DNA from 4 places in the Nocardia sp. NPDC058244 genome. Region 3 is predicted to be linked to each of the others. Evidence: riboswitches for the same ligand, from Rfam matches in the RefSeq annotation. Region 3 holds a riboswitch; each other region holds the start of a gene.
The links. A riboswitch is a leader RNA that binds a small molecule or an ion and turns the genes downstream of it on or off. The one in region 3 is predicted to bind S-adenosylmethionine.
Positions count from the first base shown of each region.

Region 1: it holds a riboswitch for S-adenosylmethionine, as region 3 does, so the genes downstream of both, ACFVW6_RS08075 (aminotransferase class V-fold PLP-dependent enzyme) here and ACFVW6_RS02710 (AfsA-related hotdog domain-containing protein) in region 3, are expected to answer to the same signal.
Region 2: it holds a riboswitch for S-adenosylmethionine, as region 3 does, so the genes downstream of both, ACFVW6_RS02160 (rhodanese-like domain-containing protein) here and ACFVW6_RS02710 (AfsA-related hotdog domain-containing protein) in region 3, are expected to answer to the same signal.
Region 4: it holds a riboswitch for S-adenosylmethionine, as region 3 does, so the genes downstream of both, ACFVW6_RS31615 (LLM class flavin-dependent oxidoreductase) here and ACFVW6_RS02710 (AfsA-related hotdog domain-containing protein) in region 3, are expected to answer to the same signal.

Region 1 is NZ_JBHVWX010000002.1:393,463-397,654, reverse strand. Features, by position in the region: gene ACFVW6_RS08085 (Pls/PosA family non-ribosomal peptide synthetase) at 1-1,412, opposite strand, end outside; gene ACFVW6_RS08080 (MarR family transcriptional regulator) at 1,569-2,003, opposite strand; SAM riboswitch class IV at 2,231-2,345, shown strand; gene ACFVW6_RS08075 (aminotransferase class V-fold PLP-dependent enzyme) at 2,393-3,709, shown strand; gene ACFVW6_RS08070 (flavin reductase family protein) at 3,770-4,192, opposite strand, start outside.
Region 2 is NZ_JBHVWX010000001.1:461,579-465,770, reverse strand. Features, by position in the region: gene ACFVW6_RS02170 (hypothetical protein) at 1-232, opposite strand, end outside; gene ACFVW6_RS02165 (O-succinylhomoserine sulfhydrylase) at 304-1,512, opposite strand; gene ACFVW6_RS02160 (rhodanese-like domain-containing protein) at 1,523-1,939, opposite strand; SAM riboswitch class IV at 1,957-2,074, opposite strand; gene ACFVW6_RS02155 (hypothetical protein) at 2,121-2,579, opposite strand; gene ACFVW6_RS02150 (FAD-dependent oxidoreductase) at 2,769-4,157, shown strand.
Region 3 is NZ_JBHVWX010000001.1:566,728-570,919, reverse strand. Features, by position in the region: gene ACFVW6_RS02720 (hypothetical protein) at 1-165, opposite strand, end outside; gene ACFVW6_RS02715 (HAD family hydrolase) at 159-875, opposite strand; gene ACFVW6_RS02710 (AfsA-related hotdog domain-containing protein) at 872-1,648, opposite strand; SAM riboswitch class IV at 1,663-1,780, opposite strand; gene ACFVW6_RS02705 (SRPBCC family protein) at 1,925-2,377, shown strand; gene ACFVW6_RS02700 (MarR family winged helix-turn-helix transcriptional regulator) at 2,437-2,883, opposite strand; gene ACFVW6_RS02695 (SMP-30/gluconolactonase/LRE family protein) at 2,998-3,957, shown strand; gene ACFVW6_RS02690 (alpha/beta fold hydrolase) at 3,958-4,192, opposite strand, start outside.
Region 4 is NZ_JBHVWX010000012.1:144,170-148,361, reverse strand. Features, by position in the region: gene ACFVW6_RS31630 (glycosyltransferase) at 1-923, shown strand, start outside; partial or broken gene ACFVW6_RS31625 (NADPH-dependent F420 reductase) at 926-1,534, opposite strand; gene ACFVW6_RS31620 (hypothetical protein) at 1,568-2,269, opposite strand; SAM riboswitch class I at 2,483-2,575, shown strand; gene ACFVW6_RS31615 (LLM class flavin-dependent oxidoreductase) at 2,603-3,673, shown strand; gene ACFVW6_RS31610 (ABC transporter substrate-binding protein) at 3,670-4,192, shown strand, end outside.

The DNA of each region.
Region 1 (4,192 bases), on a different contig from region 3:
AGCTGTTCGGCCAGAATCTCCCTGGCCTTCTTGACGTCGAAGTCGGGGCCCGCGCCGGTGAGGTAGCCGACGAGGATCTTGTTGCCCGCCTTGGTGGTCCGGATGGCGGCGGCCGCGCCGCTGACGCCGGGCAGGTGTTGCAGCGCGTTGTCGATCTCGCCGAGCTCGATGCGCCGGCCGCCGATCTTGATCTGGTCGTCGGCCCGGCCGAGGAAGATCAGGCCCCGGTGGTCGTTGCGGACCAGATCGCCACTGCGGTAGGCGCGTTCCCAGCCCAGCGAGGGCAGCGGGGCGTACTTCTCGGCGTCCTTGGCCGGGTCGAGGTAGCGCGCCAGGCCGACACCGCCGATGACGAGCTCGCCGGTCTCGCCCTCGGGCACCGGGTTGCCCTGCGGGTCGACGACGGTCAGGTCCCAGCCGTCCAGCGGCAGGCCGATGCGGATCGGCATGCCGCCGTCGAGCAGCGCGGCGCAGGCGACGACGGTGGCCTCGGTGGGCCCGTAGGTGTTCCACACCTCCCGCTCGGCGCCACCGGCGAGACGTTCGGCCAGTTCCGGCGGGACGGCCTCGCCGCCGAAGATCAGCAGGCGCACCGAGTCGAGCGCCTCGGCGGGCCAGGTGGCGGCCAGCGTCGGCACGGTGGAGACGATGCTGATCTCGCGGCGCATCAGCCACGGGCCCAGGTCGGCGCCGGTGCGGACCAGGTCGCGCGGGGCGGGGACCAGGCAGGCGCCGTTGCGCCAGGCCAGCCACATCTCCTCGCAGGAGGCGTCGAAGGCCACCGACAGCCCGGCCAGCACCCGGTCGCCGGGGCCGATCGGGGCACGCTGCAGGAACAGCCCGGCCTCGGCGTCGACGAAGGCGGCGGCATTGCGGTGGGTGACCGCGACGCCCTTCGGCGTGCCGGTGGAGCCGGAGGTGAAGATGATCCAGGCGTCGTCGGCGGGGGTCGGCAGGGTGTTCCAGTCCGAGGCGGGCGTGCGGCCCGCGGCCGCGGTGGCCGACTCGATGCCGTCGCCGGTGGCCAGCGCGCTCACCCGGGCCTCGCCGAAGACCAGCCGGGCCCGTTCCTCCGGGTCGTCGGCGTCGACGGGGACGTAGGCGGCGCCGCAGTAGAGGACGGCCAGGATCGTGACGTACAGCGCGGCGCTGCCCGAGGGCATCCGCACGCCGACCCGGTCGCCGGGGCGGACGCCCGCCGCGGTCAGCTCGGTCATCCTGGCCTCGATCGCGGCGATCAGCTCCATGTAGCTGAGGACGACGGTGCCGTCGTCGATGGCCGGTGCGTCGGGGTGGGCCAGGGCGGTGCTGGTCAGGATGTCTACCAGGGTGCGCGGCGGCGCGGCCAAGTCGGCGCGCAGGAGTGGATCACGCAACCGGCTCGCCGGGTCCTCAGTGCGTGGCTCGAGCATGGCGCTCAGTCCACCTCTCATCGGTCGACCCCCATCGGTGGTGTTTGTTGTTTCACGGGCGGGTTACCGGAGGGCAAACAGGATGGTCACCAGATGCCAACGGTACTCGGAGAAGGTGTGGCCGGACGGCAGCGCGAGGCGTGCCGTCGGCGCCGATCACGACGGTGCGTCCGGGGACTCGCCGAGCGCGGTCAGCGTCAGCCGGTGCAGCGTGCGCTGTTCCTCGGGGTCGAGCCGCTCGAGCACGCGCGCGGTGGCCTCGGCGATCAGCCGGTCGGTGCGCTTGCACTGCTTGCGCCCGGCCTCGGTGATCCGCAGCCGGTATTTGCGCCGGTCTGTGCCGTCGCGAGTGCGTTCGACCAGGCCGGCGCGTTCCAGCGCGTCGACCAGCCGGACGACTTCGCTGCGGTCGATGCCGAGGGCGTCGCCGACCTTCTTCTGTGTCAGGTCGGCGTTCTCCTCGATGAAGGTGAGCACCCAGTGATCGCGCAACGGGACATCGATCTCGGCGTGCAGTGCCTTGGTGAGCCGTCCGAGCGCGTACACCGGATAGCGCGGCAGGCCGCGGACGGAGTTCGAGTTCGTGGACATGACGGCCACCCTAACAGATAGTGGGGGAACTCAATCATTTGGGTGATCCACAATGGGGTGTGGAGATGGTTGCGCGGTGAACACGTATGGGCAATCCGTGGGCAATCACCGGGTGTCGGTGTGGGCGTTGGGGTTCCGTGCCGCGACGTCGGCGATTCGCGTCGGGCTCGGGCGCGCCGATCGGGGGTGGTTGACAGCGCGCGGGATCGTCTGTCACTCTCGAAACAGGTCACGAGTACCAGCGACAAGCCCCGGCTAGCTGGTCGGCAACCCTCCTCCGCGGTGGGGTGCTCCGGGTGACGACCAGGCCGCCGTCCGCAGTGGGCGCGGCAAGCGCGGACTCGCAGCACCCTTTCGGGAACGAGTCCCTGAGCCGACGGGATTTCGTCATGACCGCAGTTATCGACCCCACCTGTGCCCTGGCCACCGTGTCCGGTGCGGACCTGCGTGTTCCGCTCGTGCAGGGCGGGACCGAGGCGTACGCCAACTTCGACTACGCGGCGAGCGCGCCGGCGTTGCAGCAGGTCACCGACCGGATTTCGAAGTTGCTGCCGTACTACGCCAGCGTGCACCGCGGGGCGGGGTACGCCTCGCGGATCTCCACCGAGTGCTACGAGGCCTCGCGCGGCGCGGTCGCCCGGTTCCTCGATGCCGCCGACGACCAGGTCGTCGTGTTCACCCGCAACACCACCGATTCGCTGAACCTGCTGGCCGGGTGCGTGCCGGGGGAGACCGTGGTGCTCGATATCGAGCACCACGCGAACTTCCTGCCGTGGACCGCGCACGGGCGCCGGGTGGTGCGGGCCGCCGACACCGTCGAGGAGACCATTCGGCGGGTCGTCGCCGAATTGTGCAGCAAGCCCGCCGCTCTGCTCGCGGTGACCGGGGCCTCCAACGTCACCGGTGAGGTGCTGCCGCTGGAGCGGCTCGCGACCATCGCCCACCTGTGCGGCGCCCGGATTCTCGTCGACGCCGCGCAGCTGGCGCCGCATCGCCGGATCTCCCTGCGCGAGACCGGGATCGACTATCTCGCCTTCTCCGGGCACAAGCTGTACGCGCCGTTCGGTGCCGGGGTGCTGGTCGGCAGGCGGGACTGGCTCGATGCCGGTGAGCCGCACCTGGCCGGTGGTGGCGCGGTGCGCAATGTCGGTGTGGCGCAGGTCGACTGGGCCGCGGCGCCGCAGCGGCACGAGGCCGGGTCGCCGAATGTGCTGGGGGCGGCCGCCATCGCCGCCGCCTGTGACGCGCTCGCCGCGATCGACGCGGACGATCTCGTCGCGCACGAGCGGTTCCTGGCCGACCGGCTGCGGGACGGACTGTCCGCGATCCCCGGTGTCGATCTGGTGCGGATCTGGTCCGACAGCCCGGACGCCGTCGGCATCGTCTGTTTCACCGTCGCCGGTCGCGCCCCCGGCGAGGTCGCCGCCTACCTCTCCGCCGAACACGCCATCGGCGTCCGCGACGGCCGCTTCTGCGCCCACCCCCTCCTCGCCGCCCTCGGCCTCGACGCCGCCCTGCGCGCCAGCATCGGCCTCGGCACCACCGCCGCCGACGTGGACCGCCTGATCGCCGCCATCACCACCCTCGCCGACTCCGGCCCCACCTGGACCTACGCCGCCACCGACGGCCTCTGGAACCCCACCCCCGAAACCCGCCCCCTCACCACCGACACCCTCACCGGCGCCGCCCCCTGCCTGATCGGCTGAGTTCACCTCGCATGCCCGGTCCCGCCTGGATAGCGGGGCCGGGCTCGTCTTTTCCGCCGGTCAGGTGTCGAGGGCGGTGGGGCGGTGGTATTTGCCGTTGTAGTAGAGGAGGGGGGCGGCGGTGGGGGATTCGTGGGTTTGGTCGTGGACTCGGGTGACCAGGCCTACGGCGAGGGTGTGGTCGCCGATGTCGATGAGCTGGTGGAGGGTGGTGCGGAGCCAGAGGGGGGTGCCGTGCAGGACGGGTTCGCCGGTGTCGAGGGTGGTCCACAGGGAGCGGTCGGTGAAGCGGTCGGCGGCGGTGCGGGAGAAGCGGTGGGCCAGGTGGTGCTGGTGTTCGCCGAGGAAGTGGATGACGACCGAGTCGGCGGCGCGCAGGGCCTCGATGCTCGACGAGGTGTGCGCGATGTTGAACGACACCAGGGGCGGCTCGAGGGACAGCGAGGCGAAGGAGGTGGCGGTGAAGCCGACCGGGCCGTGCTC
Region 2 (4,192 bases), 110 kb from region 3:
TGACCCCGGTGAGCCCGATGGCCGTGGCGTAACCGACCTCCGCGGACCACGGGCGCCGGTGCTCCTCACGCAGTGGCAGCTCGGCGGCGGGCCCGGTGAAGGTCCGGGCCGCCCATGCCACGATCGCGTCGTCGATCGGGAAATGCCAGGCGCGCTCGTCGAAGAGCTCTTTCGCCCGCTGCCTACGACGATCGTTCTCGGCGTAGTAGGCCTGACGTTCTTCCGCATCCATCACCCGAAACTAACAGCGCGCCAGCACATCCGGCGGTCGATGACCGTTGATGGACCGGCGCGCTGCGGGTTTCAGCTCAGGGCGTGGTCGAGGTCGCCGAGGAGGTCTTCGATGTCCTCGAGGCCGACCGAGATGCGGACCACGCCGTCGGACAGGCCGATCGACGCGCGACCCTCGGGGCCCATCGCGCGGTGGGTGGTGGTGGCAGGGTGGGTGATCAGGGTCTTCGCGTCGCCGAGGTTGTTGGAGATGTCGATGATGCGCAGGCGGTTGAGGACCTCGAAGGCGCGCTTCTTGCCGTCGTCGCCTGCCAGCTCGAAGGTGACGACGGTGCCGCCGCCGGACATCTGCGCGGTGGCCAGGGCGTGCTGCGGATGCGATTCCAGGAAGGGGTATTTCACCCAGTTCACGGACTTGTTCGTCTCCAGGAACTTGGCGACCTTCAGCGCGGATTCGGTGGACTGGCGCACGCGCAGCGGCATGGTCTCCAGGCCCTTGAGCAGGGTCCAGGCGTTGAACGGGCTCAGCGCGGGGCCGGTGTGGCGCATCAGGTTCTTCACCGGGCCGTCGATGTAGTCCTGGGCGCCGAGGATGGCGCCGCCGAGCACGCGGCCCTGGCCGTCGATGTGCTTGGTGCCGGAGTAGACGACCACGTCGGCGCCGAGTTCGAAGCCGCGCTGCAGCAGCGGGGTGGCGAAGACGTTGTCCAGCACCACCTTCGCGCCCGCGGCGTGCGCGAGCTCGGTGACCTTGCGGACGTCCACCAGGGTCTGCATCGGGTTGGCCGGGGTCTCGAAGAACACGGCCTGGGTGGGCACCGAGAGCGCCTGCTCCCACTGCTCGAGGTCGTCACCGTCGACGAAGACGGTCTCCACGCCCCAGCGCGGCAGGATCTCGTTGCACACCACGAAGCAGGAGCCGAACAGGCTGCGGGCGGCGACGAGGCGGTCGCCCGCCTTCAGCAGCGCGCCCAGCGCCGTGAACACCGCGGACATGCCGGACGCGGTCGCGAACGCGGCCTCGGCGCCGTCGAGCAGCCGGATGCGCTCCTCGAACATGGCCACGGTGGGGTTGCCGTAGCGGGAGTAGACGAAGTGCTCGACCTCGCCGGTGAACGACGCCTCGGCGGCCTCGGCGCTCTCGTAGACGAAGCCCGAGGTCAGGTAGAGCGCCTCGGAGGTCTCCTCGAAGCCGGAGCGGCGCAGCCCGCCGCGGACGCCGAGGGTGGCCGGGCCGACGCCCTCGGGCAGTGGCTTGTCGAACGAACCACCGGTGATCATGCGTTTCTCCTTATGCCTGACGCCACGGCAGGCCGACCGCGCGCCAGCCGACGCTGCCGCGCTGCCCGAACGCGTCGGGGCCGCCCTCGAAACCGTCCAGCACGTTGTAGGACGGGGTGAAGCCCGCCGCGGTCGCCACCGTCGCCGCGCCGATGGAGCGCTGACCGGAGCGACACAGGAACACCACGGGCGCGTCGTCCGGCCGCCCGGCCAGCGCCTGCTCGAGCTGCGCGCCGAAGTTCGGATTGCGGGTTCCGGTGCCGTCGACCCACTCGATGAAGTGGGCCGGGCGCTCGATCGAGCTGGTGTCGGGGATGCCGATCTGTGCCCACTCGCCTTCGGTGCGCACGTCGACCAGCACCGCGTCGGGGTGCTCGGTCAGGATCTCCCACGCCTTCTCAGGGGTGATGTCGCCGGCGTAAGTCATGTCGAACCTCCTGCGTGAATCCGCTCTTGCCGTGCCGGTTCTCCGGGCACACGGCCAGGTCGTCACCCGGAGCACCCCACCGCGGAGGAGGGTTGCCGACCAGCGAGCCGGGGCTTGGCGCTGGTACTCATGACCTTGCGATCTGAGATTGCCCCGGCGGAGGTCACCGTGTCAAACAGTTCTACGGGGTGCAGACCAGCCAGTTGCCATCCACCCTGGTCAGGTTCCAGGTGCTGGTGGACGACGTGTCGCCGATCCGCACGGTGGCGTCGATCTTGGCCCGGTCGCCGTTCACCGTCGCCTTGTCGAAACCCTTCTTGTCGATCGTCACTTCCGATTTCGGGCCACCGAGCCGTTCCGACAGGCCCGACTTCTCCTCGTCGAAGCCGGGGCAGGCGACACCGGGCGGCGGACGCAGCTCACTGCGCGAGCGCGCGTCGATATAGTTGGTGACGGCGGCCGCGAGCCGGTCGGCCTCTGTGACATTTTTCTCAGCGGGCGAGAGCAGCCCGCCGAGCACGATGCCGACGAGCACGATCACCGCGATCACCGCGGCCGCGACGAACGGGACGATGGAACGCTTGTCGGTCTGATCCACCACGATGGGCTGGTCTTCCGAGCCTGTCTGCTCCTCGTTCATGCTGTAATCCTGACAGACCAGGTGCGGGCAACCACACCGCACGCCGGGTGGCCACAACGCCGCAGATAGAATCGCCAGAATGCGGTGTGCCGCCGATCTCGAAGGCGGCTGCCAGCAGCCGGATCGTCAACTTAGCCTAAGCTAAATTGACGCCGTCAACAGTTCTCGACCAAAGGGTGCGCGTAGAAAATGACCGAACAGAGTGCAGCGACCCGCCCGCTCCGCATTGCGATCGTGGGCGCAGGACCGGCCGGTATCTACGCCGCCGACGCATTGATGAAGTCCGATGCCGATGTCAGCATCGACCTCTACGAGCGCATGCCCGCGCCCTTCGGCCTGATCCGCTACGGCGTCGCGCCCGACCACCCGCGCATCAAGGGCATCATCACCGCCCTGCACAAGGTCCTCGACAAGGACCAGGTGCGCCTGCTCGGCAACATCGACTACGGCACCGACATCACCCTCGACGACCTGCGCCAGTTCTACGACGCGGTCATCTTCTCCACCGGCGCCAACGCCGACCGCGCCCTGCCCATCCCGGGCATCGACCTCGACGGCTCCTACGGTGCCGCCGACTTCGTGTCCTGGTACGACGGGCACCCCGACGTGCCGCGTTCGTGGCCGCTGGAGGCGGAGAAGGTCGCCGTACTCGGTGTCGGCAACGTCGCCCTCGATGTGGCCCGTGTGCTGGCCAAGACCGGTGACGAGCTGCTGCCGACGGAGATCCCGCCGAACGTCTACAAGGGCCTCAAGGCCAACAAGGCCGTCGAGGTCCACGTCTTCGGCCGTCGTGGTCCCGCCCAGGCCAAGTTCACCCCGCTCGAGCTGCGCGAGCTCGACCACTCGCCGACGATCGAGGTCATCGTCGACCCGGAGGACATCGACTACGACGAGGGCTCCGAGGCCGCGCGCCGTAACTCCAAGCAGGTCGACATGGTCGCCAACACCCTCGAGCAGTGGGCGATCCGCGATCAGGGCAACCGCCCGCACAAGCTGTTCCTGCACTTCTTCGAGTCCCCGGCCGAGGTCATCGGTGAGGACGGCAAGGTGGTCGGTCTCAAGACCGAGCGCACCCAGCTCGACGGCACCGGCAACGTCAAGGGCACCGGCGAGTTCAAGCAGTGGGACGTGCAGGCCATCTACCGCGCCGTCGGCTACCTGTCGCAGAACATCACCCAGCTGCCGTTCGACGACCAGGCGGGCACCGTGCCGAACGAGGCCGGTCGCGTGATCTCCGACGAGACCGCCGAGGGCGACGCCCGCTTCATGCCCGCCACCTACGTGACCGGCTGGATCAAGCGCGGCCCGGTCGGCCTCATCGGCCACACCAAGGGCGACGCCAACGAGACCATCGCCTGCCTGCTCGACGACGCCAAGGACTTCGCCCCGGCGCCGCAGCCCGAGCTGGACGCGGTCACCACGTTCCTCGAGAGCAAGGGCATCCCGTTCACCACCTGGGCGGGCTGGTACCGCCTCGACGCCCACGAGCGCGCCCTCGGCGAGCCCGAAGGCCGTGAGCGGGTCAAGGTCGTGGAGCGCGAGGACATGCTGCGCGCCTCCGAGCCGAACAAGGTCTAGCCACGGACGTCGGGCCCGAACTGTTCCATTCCGCC
Region 3 (4,192 bases):
GGCCGCGACGACGGCCCGGCCCCAGCGCCGCGTGACGCTGCCGTCGGGCCCAGCCTCGTTCAGGAAACCGACGACGAGGAAGTCGCCGTCGGCGTCCACGATCTCGCTGGGCGGGTACAGCGGACCCTGCGTCGTCGGGGTCAGGTCGTAGATCCGTTTCACCACGCGGACACCACCTTTCGATCGTCGGACAGTGCGGTGCCGTCGACGTCCCCGACCCGGTCACCGAGCGAGCCCCAGGCCGCGGTCGCGGCGGCCAGCAGGTGCGGGTCGTCGCCGCGCCGGAAGGGGTGCGCGACGATCCAGAGGAACGGCAGGTCGGTGCCGTGATCGCCGTAGCCCCAGGTGTCGTCGGTGCTGATGCCGTGCTCGCGCAGGAACGCCACCACCGCTTCGCCTTTGGCTTCGCCGATCATGGGGCGCAACACCTCGCCGGTCAGCGCACCGCGCTCGTCGAGCACCGGTTCGGTCGCGATGAGGTGATCGGCGCCCACCGCCGCGGCCACCGGGGCGATCGCGGGCGCGAACGAGCCGGACACCAGCACGGTGCGCACGCCCGATTCCCGGTGCGCGCGCAGCGCTTCCAGGGTGTCGAGATAGAAGGCGCCGCCCGCGGCCGCGTACGCGTCGAACCAGCGCTGCCCCGATTCCGCCAGCGCGGTGTAGGCCACGCCGCGGAAGAGCCGGTAATAGTGCCGGTTGATCTCCTCGCGTGGCGTACCGGCGTCCGCGCGCTCCTTGATCTCGTCGGTGACGCGCGTGTACTCGCTGCCGTCGTCACCGTGCTCGGCGAGCCAGTGCCGCAGGAACGCGAACATGCTCTTGACGGTGATCAGCGTTTCGTCGACGTCGAAGAACGCCGCGCCCGCGCTCATGCCGACTCCGCGAGGTGCGCGGTGACCGCCTCGGCGGCCTTGGCGCGCTCGATCCGCGCGATGCGCTCGTTGGGCAGCGCGGTGAACTCGATGCGCGCGTCGGCCACGGTCTTGCCGAACTGGCGGACCTCGGTCTCGATGACGAACCGCAACTTGCCGGGATCGTCCAGCGAGACCGGGGTCAACCGGGCGTGCAGGGTCGCGGGCAGCGGGAACAGGAACGAGGTGAACCGCAGGTCCACGTTGTTCCACACGATGTAGAAGTGCTCGCGCGGGTTGCGCACGCCGTATTCGAGTTCGAAGGCGGCCAGGAACAGCTGGCGCACCGCCTCGATCACCACGATGCCCTGCACGTGCTCGCCGGTCTGATGGTCGAGCAGCAGTTCGTTATCGCTGTCCAGGCGCAGATCGGCGTGGAAGACGTGCTCCTGCTCCCTGGTCAGCCCCGCCAGCAGCACATTGGAGTGCTGGTACTTGTGCACGTGATGCCTGCGGGCGGGTTCGGCGATCTCGCCGATCACCCGCAGCCCGGCGCCCGAGGTCTTCGCGACGTGCTCGAGATAGTCGAGATCGTGCCGGGTGATGCCCTGCCCCAGGTGCACCGTCAACTCCCGATCGGTCAGTCGACCGCCGCGCAGCTGGGCGACCAGGCCCGACACGGTGTGCACCCGCTCATCCGCGGAGATGCCGAGGAACCGGTCGGCCACCACGACGAACGTGGTCGCGACCGTTTCCTCGGCACGGGTGGTGGAGTCGAGTTGGACTACAGACATGGATGGACCCTCCAGAAGGACGCTTACGACAGGGAGGAACTCCCCCGCCATCCGGTCGTCACCCGGAGCACCCCGCCGCCGATGGAGGGTTGCCGCCCAGCAAGCCGGGGCTCGAAGCTGGAACTCGTGACCGTGGAACGAAAATTATTCGGCCCCAAACCTTTTGACCAGCGTTGCGACCAGGCTGCGAAAAATCCGACCGGGGGCGGAGGATCCCCAGGTCGACGATGCCTATGCTGTGCGTGACAGACCGTCACACCCATCCCGGAGGCACCGTTGCCGAACAATCTCGAAGCCAGCATCGACATCGCCGCAGCGCCGGAGAAAGTGTGGTCGATCCTGGCCGACCTGCGCCGCGTCTCCGAACTCAGCCCGACGACGCTCAAGATGATCGCCCTCGGCGGGGTCCGTGACGGCGCGTTCACCGTCAACGTCAACAAGGTCGGCTGGAAGATCTACCCGACCACCTCGCGCATCGTGACCTTCGAGCCGAACAAGTCCTTCGCGTTCCGGATGAACGAGAACCGCACGGTGTGGCGCTACGACCTCGTGCCCACCGCCACCGGCACCCGGGTGGTGGAGACCCGCACCGTCGACGCCAAGGGCCTGCCCGGCTGGCTGCGCGGGACCATCAAGGTGGCGATGGGCGGCGAGCAGAAGTTCGAGGCCGACCTGGTCGCCGGGATGCGGGAGACGCTGAGCAAGGTCAAGGCCGCCGCGGAGCGCTGACCCGCACGACACCCGAGAGCCCGCCGGATGATCCGGCGGGCTCTTCGTCGTTCACGGGGTCAGAGGTCGGCGCGGATCTCGTCGAGCGCCTCCGCCGTGCGGGTGAGCAGGGCCGTGACCGCGGCCAGTTCCGCGGCGGTGAACCGCGCGGCGAGGTCGCGTTCCACCGCGACGGCGCGGACGTCGGCGGCCGCGGTCACCTCCCGGCCCGCTTCGGTCAGCCGGGTCTCCAGCACGTTCCTGTGCCATTCGTGCGGTGTCCGCTCGACCAGGCCGCGGTCCTGGAGGTTGGTCAGCACGGTGTTCATGGTCGGCGGCGTCACCCCGGCCAGCCGGGCCAGCGCCGCGGCGGAGATGCCGGGGTTCTCGGCCAGGTGCAGCAGGGCGCTGTACTGCGGAACGGTCAGCCCGGCCGGCTTCAGCGCGGCGGTCTTCGCCGCGATCAGGGACTGCTCGGCGCGCTTGATATACGTGCCGAGCCTCTCGGCGGCGGGCATGGACGTCATGGGTGCATGCTATCCGCCCATCATCTCGTAATGCCCTTGACGATCATTAGAACTCTAACTTACATTCCTGCCTATCACTTGATGTCTGGCATTACATCACTGAGAGGCTTCATCATGATCAGGACCAGCGCCACCCTCGCCCTGGCCGTCGCCTGCCTGTCCGTCACCGCGTGCGGCACCGCCGCCACACCCCGGCTGAGCACCGCTTACGAGCTGCCCGGCAGCGCCGTCTATCCCGAGGGCATCGCGGTGGACGCGCGCTCCGGCGACAGCTATGTGGGCTCGTTCGCCGACGGGGCCGTCTATCGCGCCGCCCCGGGCGCGACGCGAGCGGAGGTGTTCCTGCCCCCGGGCGCCGACGGCCGCAAGACCACCAACGGCCTGCGGGTCGACCGGGACGGCAGGCTGTGGGTGATCGATTCGAGCGCCGGTGTCGCCGTGTACGACACCGGGTCGCGTGCACTGCTGGCCTCGTTCGCGGTGCCGGACAGCGCGCCACGATTCGTCAACGATCTCGACTTCGGCGCCGACGGCAGCGCCTACCTGACCGACAGCGTGCGCAATGTCGTCTACCGGGTGGGCCCGGACCGGGTGTCAAAGGGCAGCGGGGACTTGGAGATCGGTTACGACCTGAGCCCGGTACTCGGTCCGCGCGATCCACAGGTCTTCGAGCTGAACGGGATCGTCGCCGATCCGGCGGACGGGTACCTGCTGGTCGTCGCGATGTCGGCGGGCGAGCTGTACCGGATCGATCCGAGCGGCGCCGAGCCGATCCGCAAGGTCGCGCTGACCGGTGGCGATGTGCGCCACGGCGACGGCATGGAACTGCGCGACGGCACCCTGTGGGTGGTCCACAACACCGAGAACACCCTCAGCCGGTGGACCGTCGCCGACCACGGTGCCACCGCGACGCGAGTCGCCGAATTCCACGATCCCGCACTGGCTGTCCCCACCACCATGGCGCACGTCGGCGATCGGGCGCTGGTCGTGTCGTCACAGTTCGACAAGGGCGGACCGCTGGGCGACACAGGGACGCCGGGGACCTTCGTGGTGACGGCGGTCGACGGGTTCTGATCAGGTCTCGGCGACGAATTCCCGCAGTACCGCGACGAATTCGTCCGGCTGCTCGACCTGCGGGGAGTGCCCTGCGTGTTCGACCAGGTGGGTGCGCGCGCCCGCCGCCGCGTAGCGGTCCAGGGTGGCGGTGCTGTCGTAGAGGTGGTCGTGGCGGCCGTGGATCGCCAGGACCGGCAGGTCGAGGGCGGCTGCCCGAGCGTCGAGGGGACGCGCGGCGAGGTCGTCGCCCCGG
Region 4 (4,192 bases), on a different contig from region 3:
ACCGCACCTACGAGGCCGCTCTGGCCGCGGTCGGCGGTGACGACCGGTTCACCGTGCTCCGCTCGGCCGCCCACCCGGCGCCCGGCTGGACCGGCAAGGCCGCCGCCTGCGCCCGGCTCGCCGCCCGCACCGACGCGGCGGCCCTGGTCTTCGTCGACGCCGACGTCCGGCTCGCCCCGTCCGCCGTCGCCGCGTCGGTCACCGAATTGCGCAGGCGCGGAGCCGGTCTGGTGTCGGCCTGGCCGGTGCAGGAGTCGGCCTCGACCACCGAGCGGCTGGTCCAGCCGCTGCTGGCGTGGGCGTGGGCGTCGACGCTGCCGGTCGGTCCGGCCAATCACAGTCTGCGCCCGTCGACCGCGGTGGCGTGCGGGCAGTTCCTCGCCGTCGACGCCGCGGCCTATCGTGCCGGTGGCGGGCACGCGGCCGTCGCCGCCAGCGCCACCGAGGATCTCGATCTGGCCAGGGCGCTGCGCCGGGCCGGGCATCGCACCGCCCTGGTCGCGGCGGGACCCAGCGCGAGCACCCGGATGTACACCGGCGCGGCCGAACTCACCGACGGCTACACCCGCTGGCTGTGGTCGGCCTACGGCGGCCGGGTCGACGCGGGCGCCGCGGTGGGCGCCCTGGCGGCCCTGGCCTACTGGATTCCCCCGCTGGCGGCGCTGTGCGGCCGCGGCCGGGTCCGCCGCGCCGGGCTGCTCGGCTACCTCGCCGCCGTGGCGGGCCGCCTCGCCGCCCGCGCCACCGAGACCCGCCGGGCACCCACCCGCACCGACCTCACCTCCGCGATCGCCCACCCGCTGGGCGTCGCGCACTACCTGGCGCTGTGGACCCGCTCGCACTATCGCCACCGCACCGGCACCCTGCGCTGGAAGCAGCGCCCCCTCGTCGCCCCGGAGACCGTCAGCGCACAGCAGGCCTGAGCTCAGCGGTCGACGATCCGGAACGCGAACTCGCGCCCCCTCCCCTGCCCCATCGCCAGGGTCAGCCACAGCCGCATCACGCCGTCGACGACCTCGTGATTGCCGTCGCCGGCGAAGACCGGCCGCAGCCCGACCGCGGCGACTAGATCCTCGACCGCATTGCGGTCCGCGGCCGCGCACGAAAAGAACAGGTCGGCGGGCGCACCGTCGAACGTCGGGTCGGCGAAGGCCTCCGCGCCCAGGCTGTTGAACGCCCGCGCGTATCGGGCCGTCGGCGCGTGCTCGGCGAAGGTGGCTGCCGCGTTGGCCGGTCCGGCGCCGAAGCCGTTGGTGGCGTCGAGCACCAGCTTGCCGTCGAGCGCGGCCGCGTGTTCGCGAGCGAAGCCGTCGACGGCCTCGGCCGGAATCGCCACCAGCACGACCGCGCTGTCGGTGAGCGCCTCGGCGACCCCGACCCGCCCGTCACCCGGCGTGCGCGACCCGTAGACGACCCGCCGTCCCGCCGCGGCGAGCGCCGTCCCCACCGCTGTACCGACCCGACCCGTTCCGATGACTGCGATCGTCGCAGTGCTGCTGTCCATGCCGAGAACGGTAGGCGCACACCACCGATCGGCGCTTCTTCGTTCCTGACCGGGTGACGCGGCTCAGGGGACCTCGGTGATGCCGACGGTCGGGAAGAAGAAGCAGGAGCGGCCCGCGTTGTCGGTGGTGCCGAAGACGGCGGCCAGGACGGTGCCCCGGCCGGTGTCGACCGGGACCGCACGGACGCCGCCGACCGGGATGGCGGCGAAGAGGAAGTCGCGGATGGCTGTTTCGGCGATCGGGCGTAGTTCGACCGGGACCTCGGGCGGGACCAGGGCGCGCACCACGTCGGCGATCGAGCCCATCGAGGCCATTCCGCCGCGGCCGGTGCTGATGTTGAGCCAGGCCACCTGCATGCCGGAGGTCGCGGTGGCGGCGGTGTCCGGCGACAGGCCGTAGGGCAGGAAGGTGAACATCGTCTGCCCCGACTTCACGGCGGTGAGGTCGAGGCCGGGGATCTGCACGGCGTTCGCGGGCCACGGTCCGGGCACCGCGCCCGCCACGGCGGGCACGAGGCCGAGGCCGTCGCCGCCGCAGTTCGCGGCGACCGTCGGGTAGAGGAACGGCTGGATGCCCAGCGCTTCGAGCGTGTCGACGACGGTCCGGTACGCGCCGAGCAGGTCGCCGGGGCCCGCGGTCCGCACGGCGGGCGCATCCCTGGTTACCGTCGCTGGCGCGGCCGCCGCGGTGGGCGCGGCCAGCAGCAGCGCGGCGGCGCAGGCCGCCAGCGTGGTCAGGGTGGTGCAACGACGCGGCTCGGTCACGACGCACTCCTCATCGACGCGGAGACATCCGACGCTACGCCGGTATCCGGTGGAATCCCCGCAGGTGAGGCGCACCGATTCGTCGGCGCGTCGCGGGCAGTGTGCACCAGCGCCGTCCCGGTTCCAAGCTCTGCGCTCACGCTGATCCTTACCGTTGTGAAGTATCGCGGCAGTGCCACATGCTGATTCGGTACCGGCCCCTGTGGCCGGTCACAACCATCCAGAGCGACCGAGAGACCTGGCTCCACGACGTCGCAGCAACCCGCCCGTTCCGGGTGTGGGTGCTTCCGCCGGGTTCGATGGAGGAGCACGAGTGGCGAGGTCTGCTGTCGCATGAAGTTTCTGTTGTTCACGCTGGTGACGCGGGTCCCCGACCCGATCACCGGCATCGTCCCCGAGACGCGGGACCGCTTGCGCGAGGTGGTCGACCAGGCCCGGCTGGCCGAGGAGCTCGGCTACGACGGTTTCGCCGTCGGCGAGCGCCACGAGGACCCGTTCCTCTCCGCCGCTCCCCCGGTGCTGTTGAGCCACCTGGCCGCCGTCACCTCCCGGATCACGCTGTTCACCGCCGTGACCACGCTGAGCCTGCTCGACCCGGTCCGCGCGTTCGAGGACTACGCGACGCTGGACAACCTGGCGGGCGGGCGCCTGGAGCTGATCATCGGCAAGGGCAACGGCGCCGCGCAGGCGCAGCTGTTCCACGTCACCACCGCCGACCAGTGGGACCGCAATCGCGAAGGATACGAACTGTTCCGGGCCCTGTGGGCCAGCGACGAGGTGACCTGGTCGGGCCGGTTCCGCCCGTCGCTGACCGCGGCGAAGGCGCTGCCGCGCCCGTGGCAGCCACGCCTGCGGATCTGGCACGGCAGCGCGACCAGCCGCGAATCGGTGGAACTGGCCGCGCGCCACGGTGATCCGCTGTTCTCGGCGAATGTCACCAACCCGATCGAGCCGTACGCCGAACTGGTGCGCCACTATCGGGAGCAGTGGGCCGAGCACGGCCACGACCCCGCCGACGCGCTCGTCGGCGCGGGCACCGCGGGCTTCCACGTCGCCCCCACCTCGCAGCAGGCCAGAGCGGTCTACACGCCGCTGTTCGAGGCCCGCCGCGCACTGGCCCGCAAGCTGGGCCTGCCCGTCGTTTTCGACACCATCGACGACTTCCTCGCCCGCAGCTCCGCGCTCGTCGGGAGCCCGCAGGAAGTGATCGACAAGGTCGGCCGCTATCACGAGCAGTTCGGCCACGAGGTGATCCACCTCTCCGCCGAACGCGACGGCCGCACCGACCCCGACTACCTGGGCAGCCTCGAGCTGTTCCAGGCCGAGGTGGCGCCCGAACTGCGCCGCCGTATTCCCAGCCGTCCCCTGGCCGCAGGCCGCGAATTCTCTGGAGTCACCCCGTGATCGGTCCCCGTCATCGTCTCGCCGCCGTCGCCGGCGTCCTGGCTGTCGCCACCTCCGTGGTCGCGTGCGGCAGCGACACCGGCGGCCCGGGTGGGCAGGCCGGTCCGCCCCAGCCCGGCGGCACCCTGCGCTACGGGCTGTCGCAGGCGCCGACGTGCTCGGATCCGGCCCAGGCCGGCTCGAACCAGACCATCTACGTCGCCCGTCAGATCGTCGACTCGCTCACCGATCAGGACCCCAAGACCGGCGCGATCACCCCGTGGCTGGCCAAGAGCTGGGAGGTCAGTCCCGACGCCAAGGTGTTCACCTTCAAGCTCGCAGACGGCGTCACCTTCAGCGACGGCTCCCCGCTGACCGCGGATTCGGTGCGCGACACCTTCGACGCGATCATCAAGCTCGGTGGCGCGAAGGCGCCGCTGGGCGCGAGCTACCTGACCAACTACGTCGGCACCACGGCGGTCGACAAGCTCACCGCCCGGGTCGAGTTCAGCCAGCCCAACGCCCAGTTCCTGCAGGCGT